4 regions of the Pantoea sp. X-Soil-MYKO-1289 genome follow, and region 3 is predicted to be linked to each of the others. Evidence: predicted binding sites of a transcription regulator. Region 3 holds the regulator's gene; each other region holds the start of a gene.
The links. Region 3 encodes CRP, which controls carbon source genes, mostly activating them, when cyclic AMP is high. Its sites were predicted from a motif close to ATGTGANNNNNNTCACAT; they were not measured.
Positions count from the first base shown of each region.

Region 1: udp (uridine phosphorylase) is a predicted target of CRP. The motif match lies at 1,662-1,679, and genes of this name have one in related genera.
Region 2: AC6I7Z_RS15620 (iron-containing alcohol dehydrogenase) is a predicted target of CRP. The motif match lies at 2,596-2,613, and genes of this name have one in related genera.
Region 4: focA (formate transporter FocA) is a predicted target of CRP. The motif match lies at 1,882-1,899, and genes of this name have one in related genera.

Region 1 is NZ_AP036004.1:3,824,747-3,829,221, reverse strand. It holds gene metE (5-methyltetrahydropteroyltriglutamate--homocysteine S-methyltransferase) at 1-597, shown strand, start outside; gene AC6I7Z_RS18205 (dienelactone hydrolase family protein) at 661-1,488, opposite strand; gene udp (uridine phosphorylase) at 1,791-2,546, shown strand; gene AC6I7Z_RS18195 (tetratricopeptide repeat protein) at 2,610-3,878, shown strand; gene rmuC (DNA recombination protein RmuC) at 3,974-4,475, shown strand, end outside.
Region 2 is NZ_AP036004.1:3,261,675-3,266,149, forward strand. It holds gene AC6I7Z_RS15605 (DeoR/GlpR family DNA-binding transcription regulator) at 1-295, opposite strand, end outside; gene AC6I7Z_RS15610 (D-threonate 4-phosphate dehydrogenase) at 302-1,282, opposite strand; gene dtnK (D-threonate kinase) at 1,275-2,534, opposite strand; gene AC6I7Z_RS15620 (iron-containing alcohol dehydrogenase) at 2,724-3,872, shown strand; gene AC6I7Z_RS15625 (dihydrodipicolinate synthase family protein) at 3,883-4,475, shown strand, end outside.
Region 3 is NZ_AP036004.1:327,670-332,144, forward strand. It holds gene AC6I7Z_RS01490 (YccS/YhfK family putative transporter) at 1-1,221, opposite strand, end outside; gene crp (cAMP-activated global transcriptional regulator CRP) at 1,280-1,912, opposite strand; gene AC6I7Z_RS01500 (OsmC family protein) at 2,213-2,617, shown strand; gene AC6I7Z_RS01505 (phosphoribulokinase) at 2,844-3,713, opposite strand; gene AC6I7Z_RS01510 (YheU family protein) at 3,775-3,993, opposite strand; gene AC6I7Z_RS01515 (hydrolase) at 3,990-4,475, opposite strand, start outside.
Region 4 is NZ_AP036004.1:1,469,978-1,474,452, reverse strand. It holds gene ycaO (30S ribosomal protein S12 methylthiotransferase accessory factor YcaO) at 1-1,591, shown strand, start outside; gene focA (formate transporter FocA) at 1,956-2,816, shown strand; gene pflB (formate C-acetyltransferase) at 2,885-4,475, shown strand, end outside.

The sequences.
Region 1 (4,475 bases), 3.5 Mb from region 3:
ATTCTCTGCTGGTCTTTTCCGCGCGAAGACGTGTCGCGCGAAACCATCGCGAAGCAAATCGCGCTGGCGCTGCGCGACGAGGTCGCGGATCTTGAAGCAGCCGGCATCGGTATTATCCAGATTGACGAGCCGGCGCTGCGCGAAGGCCTGCCGCTGCACCAGTCCGACTGGGCCGCCTACCTGAAGTGGGCGGTAGACGCCTTCCGCCTTAACGCCGCGGTGGCGAAAGACGACACCCAGATCCACACCCATATGTGTTATTGCGAATTCAACGACATCATGGCGTCCATCGCGGCGCTGGATGCCGACGTCATCACCATCGAAACCTCGCGTTCCGATATGGATCTGCTGGAAGCCTTTAAGGCATTTGAATATCCGAACGAAATCGGCCCCGGCGTTTACGATATTCACTCGCCGAACGTGCCGAGCGTCGAATGGATGGAGAATCTGCTGCGTAAAGCGGCGCAGCGCATCCCGGAAGCGCGTCTGTGGGTCAACCCGGACTGCGGCCTGAAAACGCGCGGCTGGACGGAAACCCGTCAGGCGCTGGCGAACATGGTGGAGGCGGCGAAGAAACTGCGCGGCGAAAACGCCTGAGTTTAGGGTGTCGTGCTGTTGAAGATGGGGCGCTGCGGCGCCCCTTTTTTATCGCGTGCGTAATCAGACGACGCCGAACTGCCTAAACCACGTCAGCATGCGCGCCCAGCCATCCTGCGCCGATTCGGCGTGATAGCTCGGACGATAGTCGGCGTTAAAGGCGTGGCCCGCGTCGGGATAGACGACAATCTCCGCTTTGGCGTTAGCGGCGTGCAGCGCCTGACGCATCTGCTCCACGCTCTCCAGCGGAATGCTATCGTCCTGGCCGCCGTAGAGGCCCAGCACCGGCGCGCCTAAATCCACGGCGATATCGATCGGATGCTTCTGCTGCTTCATGGTTTTCTCGCCGATGAGGCGACCGTACCAGGCGACGGCGGCGCGCAGCTGCGGATTGTGCGCGGCGTAAAGCCAGCTGATGCGGCCGCCCCAGCAGAAGCCGGTAATGCCCATGCGGCGAATATCGCCGCCGTTGCGGCCGGCCCAGTTAGCGGCGTGGTCGAGATCGGAAAGCACCTGGCTGTCCGGCACTTTGCTGACCAGCTCGCTGAACAGGGTAGGGATATCGTGGTAATCGTTCGGGTCGCCTTCGCGGAAATAGAGCTCCGGCGCCACGGCCAGATAGCCCTCAAGCGCCAGCCGGCGGCAAATATCGCGAATATGCTCGTGCACGCCAAAGATCTCCTGCACCACCAGCACTACCGGCAGCGGACCGTTCGCCTCTTTCGGTCTGGCGTAGTAAGCGGGCATATTTTCGCCCTGGCTCGGCACCGAGGTTTCGCCTGCCTGAATATCCTGGCTATCGGTATGAATCGTGGTTGAGGCGGTCGGCTGTACTGCAGGTGCAAAGCCGCCCGTCGATGATTTTTGTGCCATATTGTCTTCGGTTTTCATTTTTTTCTCCGTGCTGGCAGTAGCGCAATCACGTAACTATAGCCTGGCCAGATGACGTCTGGACCAGAGACCGGGAACAGAGTAGGGAGCAAGCAAAAACACTCTCCTCTTTAACATTGCTGCGAAGCCCGACGCACACAGCTTGTAGCAATGGCATTCTGAATGGCTTGGTTATGTGACTTAGATCGCATTGTTATCCATGTAAAATGTAACATTCATTTTTGATAGTGATTGTTATCACACAAATTTGCGCTGCGCTGACGTAGAGTGGCGCGCTTCACTTCCCTGTTCAGGAGTTTGCTATGTCTGACGTTTTCCACCTTGGCCTGACCAAAGCCGATCTGCAGGGCGCGACCCTGGCTATCGTTCCCGGCGATCCGGAGCGCGTAAAGAAAATTGCCGGACTGATGGCGGACGCCCAGCCGCTGGCGTCGCACCGGGAATTCACCTCCTGGCTGGCGAAGCTGGACGGTAAGCCTGTGGTGGTCTGCTCCACCGGCATCGGCGGCCCGTCGACCTCTATCGCGGTAGAAGAGCTGGCGCAGCTTGGCGTGCGCACCTTCCTGCGCGTCGGCACCACCGGCGCGATTCAGCCGCACATTAACGTCGGCGACGTGCTGGTCACCACTGGCGCAGTACGCCTCGACGGCGCCAGCCAGCATTTCGCGCCGCTGGAATTCCCTGCCGTAGCGGATTTCGCCTGCACCACCGCGCTGGTCGCGGCGGCAGAAGCGAGCGGCGCGACCACCCATATCGGCGTCACCGCGTCGTCTGACACCTTCTATCCAGGCCAGGAGCGTTACGACACCTTCTCCGGCCGCGTGGTCAGCCGCTTTCAGGGCTCGATGAAGGAGTGGCAGCAGATGGGCGTGCTTAACTATGAGATGGAGTCTGCGACGCTGCTGACGATGTGCGCCAGCCAGGGGCTGCGCGCGGGCATGGTGGCGGGCGTCATCGTTAACCGTACCCAGAAAGAGATCCCGGATGCGGCCGCCATGAAGCAGACCGAGAGCGATGCGGTAAAAATTGTGGTCGAAGCGGCGCGCCGTTTGTTATAACGCTTTCAGGCAGCGCCTCTGCGCGCTGCCTCTGCTCTTTACAGCAAAAGCGAGGATCGCCCGATGCGCCATACGCCGCCACGACAAAAATCCGCCTTAACCGCTTCTCCCGCCGCCATGCAGGCGCGCCTTGAAAACGCCGCCGCGCGTTTTCGCCAGCATATGGCGCAGCAGGATTACGCCGCCGCCGCCCGCTGCTGCGAAGAGGTGCTGCGCGCCATGCCCAGTCAGATGCAGGTGCTGAGCGACTACGCGCTCTGCCTGCTGCGTCTCGGCCACTACAGCAAGTCTTACCGCGTCTATCAGAAAATCTATCAGGCGCCGCCCGCCGTGCGCGCGACCGCTTCGGAAACCTGGCTGGATGGACTGGCGGAGCTGTGCGGCTGGATGGGCAAGCGAGAGGAGCTGGCGAAATATGGCCTGGAAGCGCTAAACGGCGCAGACGCGCGTTTTCGCCAGGGGCAGCGTTACTCCTTTCCGGCGGCGCGGCCGGAACCGATCGATCTGACGAAACCGGAACAGAACGTGATCGCCTTCAGCCTCTACGGCGGTCAGCCGCGCTACTGCGAAACGCTGATTAAAAACGTCGAGGTGGCGCAGCAACTCTATCCTGGCTGGCGCTGCCGCATTTATCTGGATCAGAGCGTGCCGCAGCACGTGTGGCAGCGCCTCAACCAGCCGCACGTCGAGCTGATCGATATGTCGCAGGAAAAGGCGATCTACCCGACGCTATGGCGTTTTCTGGTGATGGACGATCCCGGCGTCAAACGCTTTATTATCCGCGACGCCGACTCGCTGCTGTCGGAGCGCGAAGCGGCGGCGGTCGACGCCTGGCTCGCCTCGCCGTACTGGTTCCACCATATGCGCGACTACTTTTCCCATACCGAGCTGCTGCTGGCGGGCATGTGGGGCGGCTGCAACGGCGTCTTCAGCAACATGGCGCAGGCGATGCGCGACTTTATCGCCCGCTACAGCGGCAACGCGCGCTTTACCGATCAATATTTCCTGAAGGCCGCGCTGTGGCCGACGGTGCGCGAAAGCCTGCTGAGCCACGATGAGATTTTCCATTTTCATCAGGCGCAGCCCTGGCCGCCGCACGCGCCGGTGCGCTGGCGCATGGAGAACTTCCACGTCGGCAGCAACGCCGGCTTCGCCAGCATGGCGGGCAAGGCGACGGTGAAAGAGGGAGAGACGCAGTCCGTGGAGCTCACCTGGGGCGGCAACGTCTTTGTTTATCCGGCGCGGGTAAAAGGGGACGAATGGCTGATGCCGATGCCGTTTTTTCTCACCGACGCGTGGAAAGCGGGCGAGCTGCAGGTCAAAGCGCTGTAGCGCCTGCTCGGGGGTGAAAACCGCCCGAAAATAGTCTGGACATTCATACAGGCCGACTTTACCTTTTCCCGAGCAATGCGCGTCGCGAGGGAATCATGGATCAGCAGATTATTATCAGCGCCTGTCTGGCGCTCGCCGGACTCGGCATCGGCTGGATGCTGGCGCAGCTGCGCGCTGGCCATCAGGCCGCCAGTTATGCCACCGAGCGGCGTTTGCAGCAGGAGGCGCAGCAGCGCCAGCAGCAGCAGCTTGAACAGCTCCAGCAACAGCTACAGCAGCGCGAACAGGAGCTGCGCCAGCTGCACGGCGCGCTGAGCGGCGCGCAGGAGCGGCTGCAACAGCTCGATTACTGGCGCGGCGAATGCGAACAGCTCAACCGCGAGCTGCGCAACCAGCTAGAGATCAACAGCGCGCAGGAGGCCGAGCTGCGCGAGGTGACCATCCGCCTTGAAGAGACGCGCTTCGCCGCCGAAGAGAAGCAGCGCCTGCTCACCAGCAGCGAACAGCGCCTCAGCGCGCAGTTCGAAAATCTCGCCAACCGCATCTTTGAAAACAGCGGCCGCCGCGTCGACGAGCAGAACCGCCAGAGCCTGAACA
Region 2 (4,475 bases), 2.9 Mb from region 3:
CCAGCACTACCGCATCGCCCGACTGTACGAAGGTGGCGGCGTGGTGGGCGATAGCCTGCTTCTCCGCCAGGTTACGCTGCATCTTCTCCAGCGTGGTGGGCTGTGCCGGAATAAAACGGTTCAGCGTGACGCCGCCGTGGCTGCGGCTAATCACCCCTTCTTTATCCAGCTTAATCAAATCACGTCGAATGGTTGCTGGCGAGGCGGAAATGGCGCTCACCAGCTGATCAACAGTCACCAGATTATGGCTTTTCAGATAGTCCATAATCTGGTCAAGGCGACTTTGTCCCTTCATATTTCCCTATGCTAGCTGCATCGCGAGTTTAATGGAGATCGCCATGCTCTCAGACTTCGCTTTTCCTGTCCATGCGATATCAAAAGCGGTGCCGTGGTCCGCAGAGGTGCGGATAAACGGCAAACCGGCAGTGATATTGACGCCATCGTAAAAGCCAAGCAGTTTCAGCGGGATATGCCCCTGATCGTGATACATCGCCACCACGATGTCATACTGCCCTTCCTGACACTGCAGGAACACGGTATCCGGCGGACAAGGGCCGAAAACCTCAATGCCCTGCGCCTGCATCGCCTTCACCGCCGGCGCGACAGTGGTGATCTCCTCGTCGCCGAACAGGCCGTTTTCGCCAGCATGCGGATTGACGCCCGCGACCGCAATTCGCGGCTTCTCAAAGCCGACGCGGCGCAGGAAGGTGTCCGCCATGCCAATCACCGTCTCAATGCGCGAGCGGTTCAGCGTGTCGAGGAACTTGCGCAGCGCGATATGCGTCGTGACATGAATCACCTTCAGCTTATCGGTGTAGAGCACCATCGCGTAATCTTTGGTGTCGGTCAGGTGCGCCAGCAGCTCGGTATGGCCCGGATAGAGATGGCCCGCCGAGTGCAGCGCCTCTTTGTTCAGCGGCGCGGTGGCGATGGCCTGAACGTCGCCCGCCAGCGCCAGTTCGGTGGCGCGCTTCACGCAGCGCCAGGCGAGATCGCCCGCCTGCTGCTGCACCACGCCTGGCTTTAGCGCTTCCGGATCGGCCAGCGGCTCGTCGATAACGTTGATGATACCTGGCGCGAAGTGCGCCTCTTTTACGCTATCCAGCACGCGCAGCTCGACCTGCGGCGTAATATTCAGGGCAAGGATGCGGCGCAGCGTCGCGGCGCATCCCACCACCACCGCCGGCGCGCCGTTAAGGTCGCCTTCCGCCAGCGCCTTGATGATGATCTCCGGGCTGATGCCCGCCGGATCGCCCATGGTCACCGCAATAATTTTACTCACTCGACTTCTCCTCAATAAAACGAATGGCTGCTACCAGGGTGTTTTCGTCGCCAAAACCGCCCGCTTTGGTCATCACCGGCAGGGTAAATTCACTGTTAAGCAGGACGCCGTGCGGCACGCAGCCCGCCACGATGCCCTGAATCTGAAAACCGCTGGCGCCCAGCGCCTGCGCTACCGCAATCGCCACGTCGCCGCCGGAGAGATAGAGTCCGGCCGGGCGCTGCGCGCGGCAGAGCGTCAGGGTCAGTTCGCCCAGAAACTGGCAAATCGCCTCGCCAAGCTGCTGGCGTGTGATCTGCTGCTGCTGACAGAGCGCGTCGATCTCATGGCGCTGATCGGCACGCTGGCAGGTGCGGATCACCGTATGACGGCCGCTGCACAGCGCGGCGAGCGCCTGCTCCGTCCACTGCGCGCTATTCGGCCAGCAAGGGCGTTCAAACAGCTGGCGGATATCGATATCTACCAGCGCGATATCTCGCTGCGCCGCCAGCCGCGCGATCTGCTGCTGGGCGCTGGCGCTCATTGAGCCGATAACGGCCAGCACCGGCGCAGGCGCGCGTGCCGCCAGCTGCGCGCCCAGCGCGTCGCTCAGTCCGGCCGCGCCGACCAGCAGCGGCGTTTCGTCAAGCTGCGCCGCGGCAGCCAGGATGAGCGCGAGGTCGCTTTCGCTTTCCGCATCGATCACCACCGCGCCCTGCTGCTCCGCCAGCAGCGCGGCAAAACGATCGCTGCGCAGCGCGGCGAGATCGATCTCGCTGCCCGCGATCCCGAGCTGCGTTAATACCCGCGCGCTGATGACCGGCGTTTTTGGATCGCTGGCGTATTCGGTCTCGGTCAGCGATACGCCGTTCACCAGCACCTCGCCTCGCCGCGTGACGCGTCCCAGCCGAGGGACGGCAGGCACGATCAGCGCCCGCTTCTTGCCGCTGGCGGCCAGCGCGGCGCGCACTTCGGCGCCGATATTGCCGCGCAGCGTGGAGTCGATCTTTTTAAACAGCCAGCCCTGAGCGATAAAAGCCTGATGTTGACGCACCACCGCTTCAGTACGCGCCTCCGCCTCTGCGGCGCTGACGGCGCGGCTGTCGGTGCTGATCACCCAGACGTCGGCGGCGGCGCTATCCAGCGGCGTCTCGCTGCTGAACAGCACATGCACGCGAGCGCCCGCCTGCGCCAGTCCACTGCCTGCGTCGTTCGCGCCGGTAAAGTCATCGGCGATCACCAGCACTGGCGTTTTCCAGGACTTCTGCGTCATCTTCTCTCCTGATTCGGCGATATGCCGTTGTGAATGATTATATTCAATCATGATTGATTATATGTGAGCAAGATCAAATTAATCGAAATCGATATGTCCTATAAATTGACCCATAGCAAGTGACATATAACGCACTGAAATGAGCAAACCTAATCATTGGCTCTAGTTTCGTAGTAATAAGGGTATGAGATGAATATCAACAGCACGGTAATTAGCGGCTTCCAGGCGCTGAACGACATTAGCTATCTGCTGAAAGGAAAAGCCAGCGCGCTGCTGGTGACGGACAAAAATATTGAAACCATCCCGGCGGTGCAGGCGCTTATCAGCCAGCTGAAACAGCATATCGCCAGCGTCAGCGTGATTAACAACGTGCCGCCGGAGCCAAGCCAGCACGACGTCGCCGCGGTGCTGGCGGCGCTGCCTGCGCGCGACGTGGATCTGGTGATCGGCGTCGGCGGCGGCAGCGTGCTGGACGTCGCCAAGCTGCTCTCGGTGCTGTGCGTCGAAAACGCTCCGTCGCTGGAGGCGCTGCTGGCGGGCGAAAAGCCGACCGCGCGCACCACCTCGCTGCTGATCCCGACCACCGCAGGCACCGGCTCGGAAGCGACGCCGAACGCCATTCTGGCGATCCCGGAGCGTGAAACCAAAGTCGGCATTATCTCGCCGGTGATGCTGCCCGATTTTGTAGCGCTGGTGCCGGAGCTGACCACCAGCATGCCGCCGCATATCGCCTCTTCGACCGGTATCGATGCGCTTTGTCATCTGATTGAATGCTTCACCGCCACGGTGTCGAACCCGGTAAGCGACAACTACGCGCTGATCGGCATGAAAAAACTGTTCGCCAGCCTCGAAACCGCCGTTGCCGAGCCACACAACCTGCAGGCGCGGCTGGATATGCTGTGGGCCTCATATTATGGCGGCGCGGCGATCGCCCATGCGGGCACGCATCTGGTGCACGCCATGTCCTATCCGCTGGGCGGCAAATATCATCTGCCGCACGGCGTCGCCAACGCCATTTTGCTGGCGCCCTGCATGGCCTTTGTGCGGCCGGCCGCGGTGAACAAATTCGCTCAGGCCTACGATCTGCTGCCGGATGCGGATACCTCACTGGACAACGAGAGCAAATCGCACGCGCTGGTGGCTTATTTCACCGCGCTGGTTAAACGTTTGCAGCTGCCCGCCAGCCTTGAAGAGCTTGGCATCGGCCCGGATCACCTGCCCTATTTAGTGGAAGCGGCGCTCGACGTGCAGCGTCTGATGAAGAACGTGCCCGCTGCCGTCAGCGCGCATGACGTTCGCGACGTCTACCTGACGCTGTTCCCTTCACATCAGGAATAAAGAGGATTGTATGAGCCAGAAAATTACCGGCGTATTGACCGCTATCGTCACCTGTTTTGATCGGGAAGGCGCCTATAACCCTGAAGCGCAGCGCGAACAGGTAAAACGCCAGCTGGATGCGGGCAACGGCATCTTCTGCGGCGGCACCAACGGCGAGTTCTTTGTGCTCAACGAGCGGGAGAAGATCGCCGTTACCGAAACCTGCGTCGATGAGGTGAACGGCCGCGCGCCGGTTGTCGCCCATATTGGCGAGATTTCAACACGCGAAACTATCCGCCTCGGCAGGCAGGTTGCGCAGCTCGGGGTAGATGCGGTGTCGGTGATCACGCCCTACTTCGTGCCGCTCAAGCAGGACGAGCTGATCTATCACTACCAGACGGTGGCTGACGCGCTCGAGGTGCCGCTGTTTCTCTACAATATTCCGGCGCGCACCGGCAACACGCTGCAGCCGGAAACCGTGCGTACCCTGGCGTCTCATCCCAACATTATCGGCATCAAAGACTCGGCGGGCAGCTATGAAAGCCTGAGTGGCTTTATTAAAGCGGCGGAAGGCATTGATAACTTCGACGTGCTTAACGGGCCGGACTCGCTGATCCATCAGGG
Region 3 (4,475 bases):
CGTGGCGCTGTAACCGTTCTGGCTGACGAACATAATGGTCATCAGGATCCAGTAGGGCTTGGGAATATCGAACAGCATCGCCAGCGCGCTGCCGAACATCAGCATCACGGCGAAGCGTGCCGCGGTGCGCAGCGCGGCGGACTTCAGCGACAGATAGCTGCGCAGCGCCGGCAGCAGCGGCAGGCGGCGCTGGCGATCGGTCATCAGGTCGCGCTGGTAGAGCGGTTTTTGCGTGCGCAGCACGCGCGCGATGCGGCTGAAGTGGTAGTAGCAGAAGTGGCCCACCGGATTATCGGGATGCTGACGGGCGATTTTCTCCAGCGCGCCGAGCGGCTTCTCCATATCGAAACGACTCGGCAACTGATGGTAGAGAATGGCGTCGGCCAGCGCGCGCAGCCGCGCCGAGATAATTTTGGCGTTCCAGCGGATCACCGCTTCGGCGTGGCTGCGCTCTACCAGCTTCTGCACCTCTTCCGGCTGATGCAGGCTGACGGAGATATGCTCCTGCAGGTCGAGCGCCACCTGAAACGCGCGCGTCAGCCGTTTGTGGCTGTTGTCGCGGCTGGCGGAGAGCATATGCATCTGCTGATAGCAGGTGTTGATCAGATCGACCGCTTTCTGCTGGCGCGCCAGCAGCGGCGGCAGCGCTTTTTCCGGGTCGGTAAGCTGGGTCAGCAGGGTATATTTCGCGTCGCAGTAGTCCGCCAGCTCGCGGTAGATCAGGCTCAGGGTTTCGCGCATCGGCTGCTCTTTCCACAGCCAGAACCAGAACCAGTTGAAGAGTCCGTACCAGAGCGTGCCGCCGATATAGAGCAGCGGCGGCACATAGATCGGCAATCGGCCGATCAGGCTCAGGGTAAAGATGGCCGCCACCAGCGTGCCGGAGAGCAGGCGGCCGTGCAGCGGGCTGATTTCGCCGGTGACGCCCAGCAGCAGCGGCAGAGCAAAGAGCACGGCAGGCAGCGGCACCCCTTTCAGGGTTAAGAGCTGGATCAGGAAGCTGCCGAGCGCGAACAGCGAGCCGCCGACGATGAGACGTTTGAAGAAGCGCTTATGGGGCGTATCCAGACCCGCGACGTTGCAGCAGGCGGGAACCAGAGAGAAAAGCAGGCCTTTTTGCAGATCGCCGAACAGCCAGCCGAGCGCCACCGGAATGCAGAGCACCAGCGTCTGCCGCAGGGCATAGTTAACTTCGGGGTGATAGATGATTCGGCGCCACATCACTTCACTAAAAACAGTAACGGCGTGACGGTGACATCACGCCGTGAGTGAGAGGAAATCAGCGGGTGCCGTAAACGACAATGGTTTTGCCGTGTGCGGAAATCAGATTCTGGTCTTCCAACATTTTCAAAATGCGGCCCACGGTTTCACGCGAGCAACCAACGATTTGGCCAATTTCCTGACGAGTAATTTTGATTTGCATGCCGTCGGGATGCGTCATGGCGTCTGGCTGCTTCGCCAGGTTAAGCAGGGTTTGTGCAATACGTCCGGTCACGTCGAGGAAAGCTAAATTGCCCACTTTTTCCGATGTAACCTGCAGACGGCGCGCCATCTGCGAAGAGAGACGCATTAAAATATCCGGATTCACCTGGATAAGCTGACGGAATTTCTTGTAGGAAATTTCCGCTACTTCGCACGCGGTTTTCGCACGTACCCAGGCGCTGCGCTCCTGACCTTCTTCAAACAGGCCAAGCTCGCCGATAAAATCACCCTGATTCAGGTAAGAGAGGATCATCTCTTTGCCCTCTTCATCTTTGATCAGCACCGCAACGGAACCTTTCACGATGTAGTAGAGGGTTTCAGCCTTCTCACCCTGATGAATCAGCGTACTTTTGGATGGATATTTGTGAATATGGCAATGGGACAGGAACCATTCGAGTGTAGGGTCTGTTTGCGGTTTGCCGAGAACCATTCGCTATTATCCTCTGTTGTAATCGTGCCCAAAACGCGGGGAGATGAGTCCCTGCCAGGCGATGAAAGCTTCAAGCGTTTCCCCTAAAGGAGATTATTCGGGCCTTATTTTGCGCCAGGCGCTTGAGATGTCCCGTCTTCGTCCCTATCAGAACGAACTATTTTCAGCACTGTTTGTAGCACAGCTTTTGCCGACTGTCTTCTGTTGTCTCGCTTCAGCAAAGGGGGGATTACTCTGGATTGCTGTTTGCCAGGTGAACGCGTACTCTGGCGGCAAACGGGCTATTCTCGAGGTAGAAACATGCAGGCAAGAGTGAAGTGGGTCGAAGGATTAACCTTTCTCGGCGAGTCGGCGTCGGGACATCAGATCCTGATGGACGGCAACTCCGGCGATAAAGCGCCTAGTCCGATGGAGATGGTGCTGATGGCCGCGGGCGGCTGTAGCGCCATCGACGTGGTCTCTATTTTGCAAAAAGGCCGCAACGATGTGGTGGACTGCGAGGTGAAGCTGACCTCGGAGCGTCGCGAAGAGGCGCCGCGCCTGTTTACCCATATTAATCTGCATTTCGTGGTCACCGGCAAGGCGCTGAGCGATAAAGCGGTCGCGCGCGCGGTGGATCTCTCGGCGGAGAAGTACTGTTCGGTGGCGTTAATGCTGGGCAAAGGCGTAGAGATGACCCATAGCTATGAAGTGGTCGCGCTGTAAAAAAGCGCACTGTACGTAAGGAGCGGGTAGCAAGGCCCGAAGAGCAAAGCGTCCCGCGCCATGGACAAAAACGCCGGGAGCGTTTTTGAACAACGCAACGCGTTGGCCCGTTTACGGGCGCCCCATCAAGGATGAGGGGCGTATACGCGCGGGCCGAGCTGGCAGGGATGCCGTTTTTTGCGTCTTTGCGATCGGGCCTTGCTACCCGCGACCGCGCCAGACCTGGTCAGGCGATCTGTTTGCCTTCCATCAGCCGCTGCACCAGCGGCGCCATAATCAGCTCCATCGCCAGCCCCATCTTGCCGCCCGGCACCACCAGCGTATTGATGTGCGAAATAAATGAGCCCTGCAGCATCGCCAGCAGATAGGGGAAGTCGATATTCTCCAGCCCGCGAAAATGGATCACCACAAAGCTCTCGTCCAGCGACGGAATTTCGCGCGCGGCGAACGGGTTCGAGGTATCGACGGTCGGCACGCGCTGGAAGTTAATGTGGGTGCGCGAGAACTGCGGCGTGATGAAGTTGATGTAATCCTCCATCGAGCGCACCACCGAGTCCATCACCGCCTCGCGCGAGTGGCCGCGCTCGCCGGTGTCGCGCACCAGCTTCTGGATCCACTCCAGGTTGACGATCGGCACCACGCCCACCAGCAGATCGACCTTCTCCGCCACGTTATGCTGCTGCGTGACGACGCCGCCGTGCAGCCCTTCGTAAAACAGCACGTCGGTATTTTCCGGCAGCGGCTGCCACGGCGTAAAGGTGCCGGGCACCTGGTTCCAGGGCACCGCTTCGTCGTAGGTGTGCAGATATTTGCGCGACTGGCCTTTGCCCGCATTGCCGTAGTCGATAAAAGTCTGCTCCAGCAGGCCGAAATCGTTGGCTTCCGGGCCGAAATAGCTGATGTGACGCCCTAAATCGCGCGCCTTGCGGATCGCCATATCCATTTCCGGCCGCGTATAGCGGTGGAAGCTGTCGCCCTCCAGCTCGGCGGCGTGCAGATTGAGCTGCTGGAAAATTTTACGAAACGCCAGGCTGGTGGTGGTGGTGCCGGCGCCGCTGGAGCCGGTTACCGCAATAATCGGGTGTCGTGCTGACATGAAAAAGCTCCCTTTAAAGTCGGGCGATGAGCATTGTTAACACGAAAAGCGCCTCGACGCATCAGCCGCGGAATTCGCTGCGCGGCATGATATTGATGGTTTCATGCAGTTCCGACCAGACCAGCACCACGTCGCCGCGCTCCAGCTGGCGGCGCACGTCGGCCACCTTTTGCGCCAGGCTGCGCTCCTGCTCGCCATAGTCGGTGCCTTCGCGCAGCACAAAGGCTTCGATCAGGTTGGTAAGGGTGTCGGGATCGAGCTGTTGCCAGGGAATAATCATGATGAGAGCCACTGTGTAAGCCACTGCGGCACACGCTGCTCGAGCCACATCTGCGGTTGACGCAGCGTGCCGCCGACAAAGCCAACGTGTCCGCCATGCGGCGTGAGTTGATAGGTGGTACTGGCTGAGAGCCGATCCAGCTGCGGGATCACCTCGTCAGTCATAAAAGGATCGTCTTTCGCGTGAATGATCAGCAAGGGCTTGCGCACATTTTTCAGCAGCGGCATGGCGCTGGCGCGACGGTAATAGTCGCCCGCGTCAAGAAAGCCGTGGGCGCGGGCGGTAATGGCGTCGTCGAAGTCGCGCAGGCGACGCAGCGCTCTGAGCTGCGGCAGATCCACCGGCAGCGTTCCCGGCCAGGCGAGGAGTTTGCGCTCGGCGTTCTTTTTCAGCTGGTCGAGCAGATAGCGCTGATAAAAGCGCGAAAATCCCTGTTCCAGCTTCAGGCTACACGGCTCCAGCAGCAGCGGCGCGGAGACGAT
Region 4 (4,475 bases), 1.1 Mb from region 3:
TACCAACGGCAAAGGCGCCAGCAAGAAAGCCGCGCTGGCGTCGGCGCTGGGCGAATATTTCGAGCGTCTCTCGACTAACTATTTCTTCGCCGACTTCTGGCTGGGCAAATCGATCGCCAACGGCGATTTCGTTCACTACCCGGACGAGAAATGGTTCCCGATCCCGGCGGACGGCTCATTGCCGGAAGGCATTCTGGATGCGCGCCTGCGCGCTTTTTACGATCCTGACGACGCGCTGACCGCGCCGGAGCTGGTGGATCTGCAGTCCGGCAACGCCGAGCGCGGCATCTGCGGCCTGCCGTTTACCCGTCAGTCCGATCAGCAGACCGTCTATATCCCGATGAACATCATCGGCAACCTCTACGTCTCCAACGGCATGTCGGCGGGCAATACCGCCAACGAAGCGCGCGTGCAGGGGCTTTCCGAGGTGTTTGAGCGCTATATCAAAAACCGCATTATCGCCGAAGCGATCAGCCTGCCGACAATTCCTGAGAGCGTGATGCAGCGCTATCCTGGCGTGGTAGAGGCGATTGCGCGCCTCGAAGCGGAAGGCTTCCCGATTTTCGCCTATGACGCCTCGCTGGGCGGCAAATATCCGGTGATCTGCGTGGTGCTGTTCAACCCGCAAAACGGCACCTGTTTCGCCTCTTTCGGCGCGCATCCCGATTTCGGCGTCGCCCTTGAGCGTACCGTTACCGAGCTGCTGCAGGGCCGCAGCCTGAAAGATCTCGACGTCTTTACGCCGCCAACCTTCGACGATGAAGAAGTCGCCGAGCACGCCAACCTCGAGACGCACTTTATCGACTCCAGCGGCCTTATCTCCTGGGATTTGTTCAAAGAAAAAGCGGACTATCCCTTCGTCGACTGGTCATTCAGCGGCACGACCCAGGAAGAGTTCGCCACCCTGATGGCGATCTTCCGCGAGGAAGGGCAGGAAGTCTATATCGCGGATTACGATCACCTGGGCGTCTACGCCTGCCGCATTATCGTGCCGGGCATGTCCGATATCTATCCGGCGGAAGATCTGGTGCTGGCGAACAACAACATGGGCGCGGGCCTGCGCGACACGCTGCTGGCGCTGCCTGCCAGCAACTGGAATCCGGAAGAGTATCTTGACCTGATTGCCCAGCTGGATGAAGAAGGCCATGACGACTTTACCCGCGTGCGCGAACTGCTGGGGCTGGCGAGCGGCAAAGACAACGGCTGGTACACGCTGCGCATCGGCGAGCTGAAGGCGATGCTGGCGCTGGCTGGGGGCGACCTGGATCAGGCGCTAATCTGGACCGAATGGACCATGGAGTTCAACGGCTCGATCTTTTCAGCGGAACGCGCCAACTACTACCGCTGCCTGCAGACGCTGCTGCTGCTGGCGATGGAAGATGAGCGCGACCCGCTGCAGTATCATCACGCCTTCACGCGCATGTACGGTGCGGAAGCGCTGGAAGCGGCGTCGGCGGCCATCAGCGGCGAAGCGCCCTTCTACGGTCTGCAGGCCGTTGACGACGACCTCAAAGCCTTCCCGGCGCACCAGGCGCTGCTGCAGGCTTATGAAAAACTCCAGACGGCAAAACGTCGTTACTGGAAAAAATAGTTAACCTGTTCAGCTGCGCAAGGCTAAATTAAACAGGCATGGCGTCAATACTATTGGCGCCATTATTTATCGCGGAGCAGCGTCTTTCATTATTTTTAATCGTTCGTCACATTGTTTTTTTAACATTACAGACTTGCCTGATGACATTGCTTAACACAATGGGCCGCCGCTCATTATCCGCATTTAAAATAAAGATATAAAATTTAAAAAATTTTTATTTATTAAAATTCAATATATTACGCCATTTATTTCGTTTCCTGCCTCGATCCTCCCCGCTGTCTTCTGGTCAAATATGATCCAGATCAAATCCTGTCCTATACTCCTTTGTTAGTATTTTTCCAGACATCTTTTGGAGAGCGTTAGTGTGAAAGCTGACAACCCTTTTAATCTGTTATTACCGGCCGCAATGGCCAAAGTGGCGGAAGATGCTGGAGTATATAAAGCCACTAAACATCCCTTAACCACTTTTTTCCTTGCCATCACCGCCGGCGTTTTTATTTCCATCGCGTTTGTTTTTTATATCACTGCGACCACCGGCACCGCAGGCATGCCTTATGGCGTGGCGAAACTTATCGGCGGCATCTGCTTCTCGCTGGGGCTGATTCTGGTGGTGATATGCGGCGCCGATCTCTTTACCTCTACCGTGCTGATTGTCGTCGCGAAAGCGAGCGGACGCATCACCTGGGGACAGCTGGCGCGCAACTGGATCAATGTCTATTTCGGCAACCTCGTTGGCGCGCTGTTTTTCGTCGCCCTGATCTGGTTCGCCGGCGAGCATATGACGGCGAACGGCGCGTGGGGTTTGAATGTGCTGCAAACCGCCGATCATAAAATGCATCACAGTTTTATTGAAGCCGTCTGCCTGGGCACGCTGGCGAACCTGATGGTCTGCCTGGCGGTCTGGATGAGCTATTCCGGCCATAGCCTGACGGATAAGACCCTGGCGATGATTCTGCCGGTCGCCATGTTCGTTGCCAGCGGCTTCGAGCACAGCATCGCCAATATGTTCCTTATTCCGTTAGCGATCGTCATTCGCGATTTTTCTGGCCCGGCTTTCTGGCAAGCCGCCGGCGCCAGCGCCGACCAGTTCCAGGCGCTTACGCCCGTCAACTTTATTATCGACAACCTGATTCCGGTCACGCTCGGCAACATTATCGGCGGCGGTCTGCTGGTTGGGTTGACCTACTGGGTGATCTATTTACGCAACGGTTCTAACGCACATTAATGATTCTGACCGACGCCGCCTGGCTGGCGGCGCCAACGTAACGTCTTCTTAGATAAGGCAGGTATATCATGACCGATCTGAATACAAAACAGGCTGCGGCCTGGGAAGGGTTCGCCGAGGGCGAATGGCAGAACAGCGTCAACGTTCGCGATTTTATTCAAAGGAACTACACGCCGTATGAGGGCGATGAGTCATTCCTGGCTGGCGCGACCGACGCGACCACTAAGCTGTGGAACGACGTGCTGGAAGGCATTAAAATTGAAAACCGCACGCATGCCCCCGTCGATTTCGACACCGATCTCGCCTCGACCATTACCGCGCACGACGCCGGCTATATCAATAAATCGCTGGAAAAAATCGTCGGCCTGCAGACTGAAGCTCCGCTGAAACGCGCCATTATCCCGTTCGGCGGCATCAAAATGGTGGAAGGTTCCTGTAAGGTTTACGGCCGTGAGCTGGACCCTACTCTGAAAAAAATCTTCACCGAATACCGTAAAACCCATAACCAGGGCGTGTTCGATGTCTATACCCAGGACATCCTGCGCTGCCGTAAATCGGGCGTGCTGACCGGTCTGCCGGACGCCTACGGCCGCGGCCGCATCATCGGCGACTATCGCCGCGTCGCGCTGTACGGCATCGACTTCCTGATGCAGGACAAACTGGCCCAGTTCCATTCGCTGCAGAACGATCTGGAAAACGGTGTGAACCTGGAAGCCACCATCCGTCTGCGTGAAGAGATTGCTGAACAGCATCGCGCGCTGGCCCAGATTAAAGAGATGGCCGCCAAATATGGCTGCGATATCTCCGGTCCGGCAACCAACGCGCAGGAAGCGGTACAGTGGACCTACTTCGGCTATCTCGCCGCAGTGAAATCGCAGAACGGCGCCGCGATGTCCTTCGGCCGCGTCTCGACCTTCCTGGACATCTATATCGAACGCGATATGCAGGCAGGCAAGCTTACCGAAGAGCAGGCGCAGGAGCTGATTGACCATCTGGTGATGAAGCTGCGCATGGTGCGCTTCCTGCGCACGCCAGAATATGATGAACTCTTCTCCGGCGACCCGATCTGGGCGACTGAATCGCTGGCGGGCATGGGCGTCGACGGTCGTACTCTGGTGACAAAAAGCACCTTCCGTTTCCTGAACACCCTTTACACCATGGGTCCGTCGCCTGAGCCGAACATGACCATCCTGTGGTCAGAAAAACTGCCGGTGAACTTCAAGAAATATGCCGCTAAAGTCTCCATCGATACCTCGTCTCTGCAGTATGAAAATGACGACCTGATGCGTCCAGACTTTAACAATGACGACTACGCCATCGCCTGCTGCGTTAGCCCGATGATTGTCGGCAAACAGATGCAGTTCTTCGGCGCGCGCGCTAACCTGGCGAAAACCCTGCTGTACGCAATCAACGGCGGCATGGATGAAAAAATGAAAATGCAGGTAGGCCCAAAAGAGGCGCCTGTAATGGACGACGTGCTCGATTTCGATACCGTTATGGCGCGTATGGACCACTTCATGGACTGGCTGGCGAAACAGTATGTGACCGCGCTGAACATCATTCATTACATGCATGATAAGTACAGCTACGAAGCTTCGCTGATGGCGCTGCATGACCGCGATGTCTATCGCACCATGGCCTGCGGCATCGCCGGTCTGT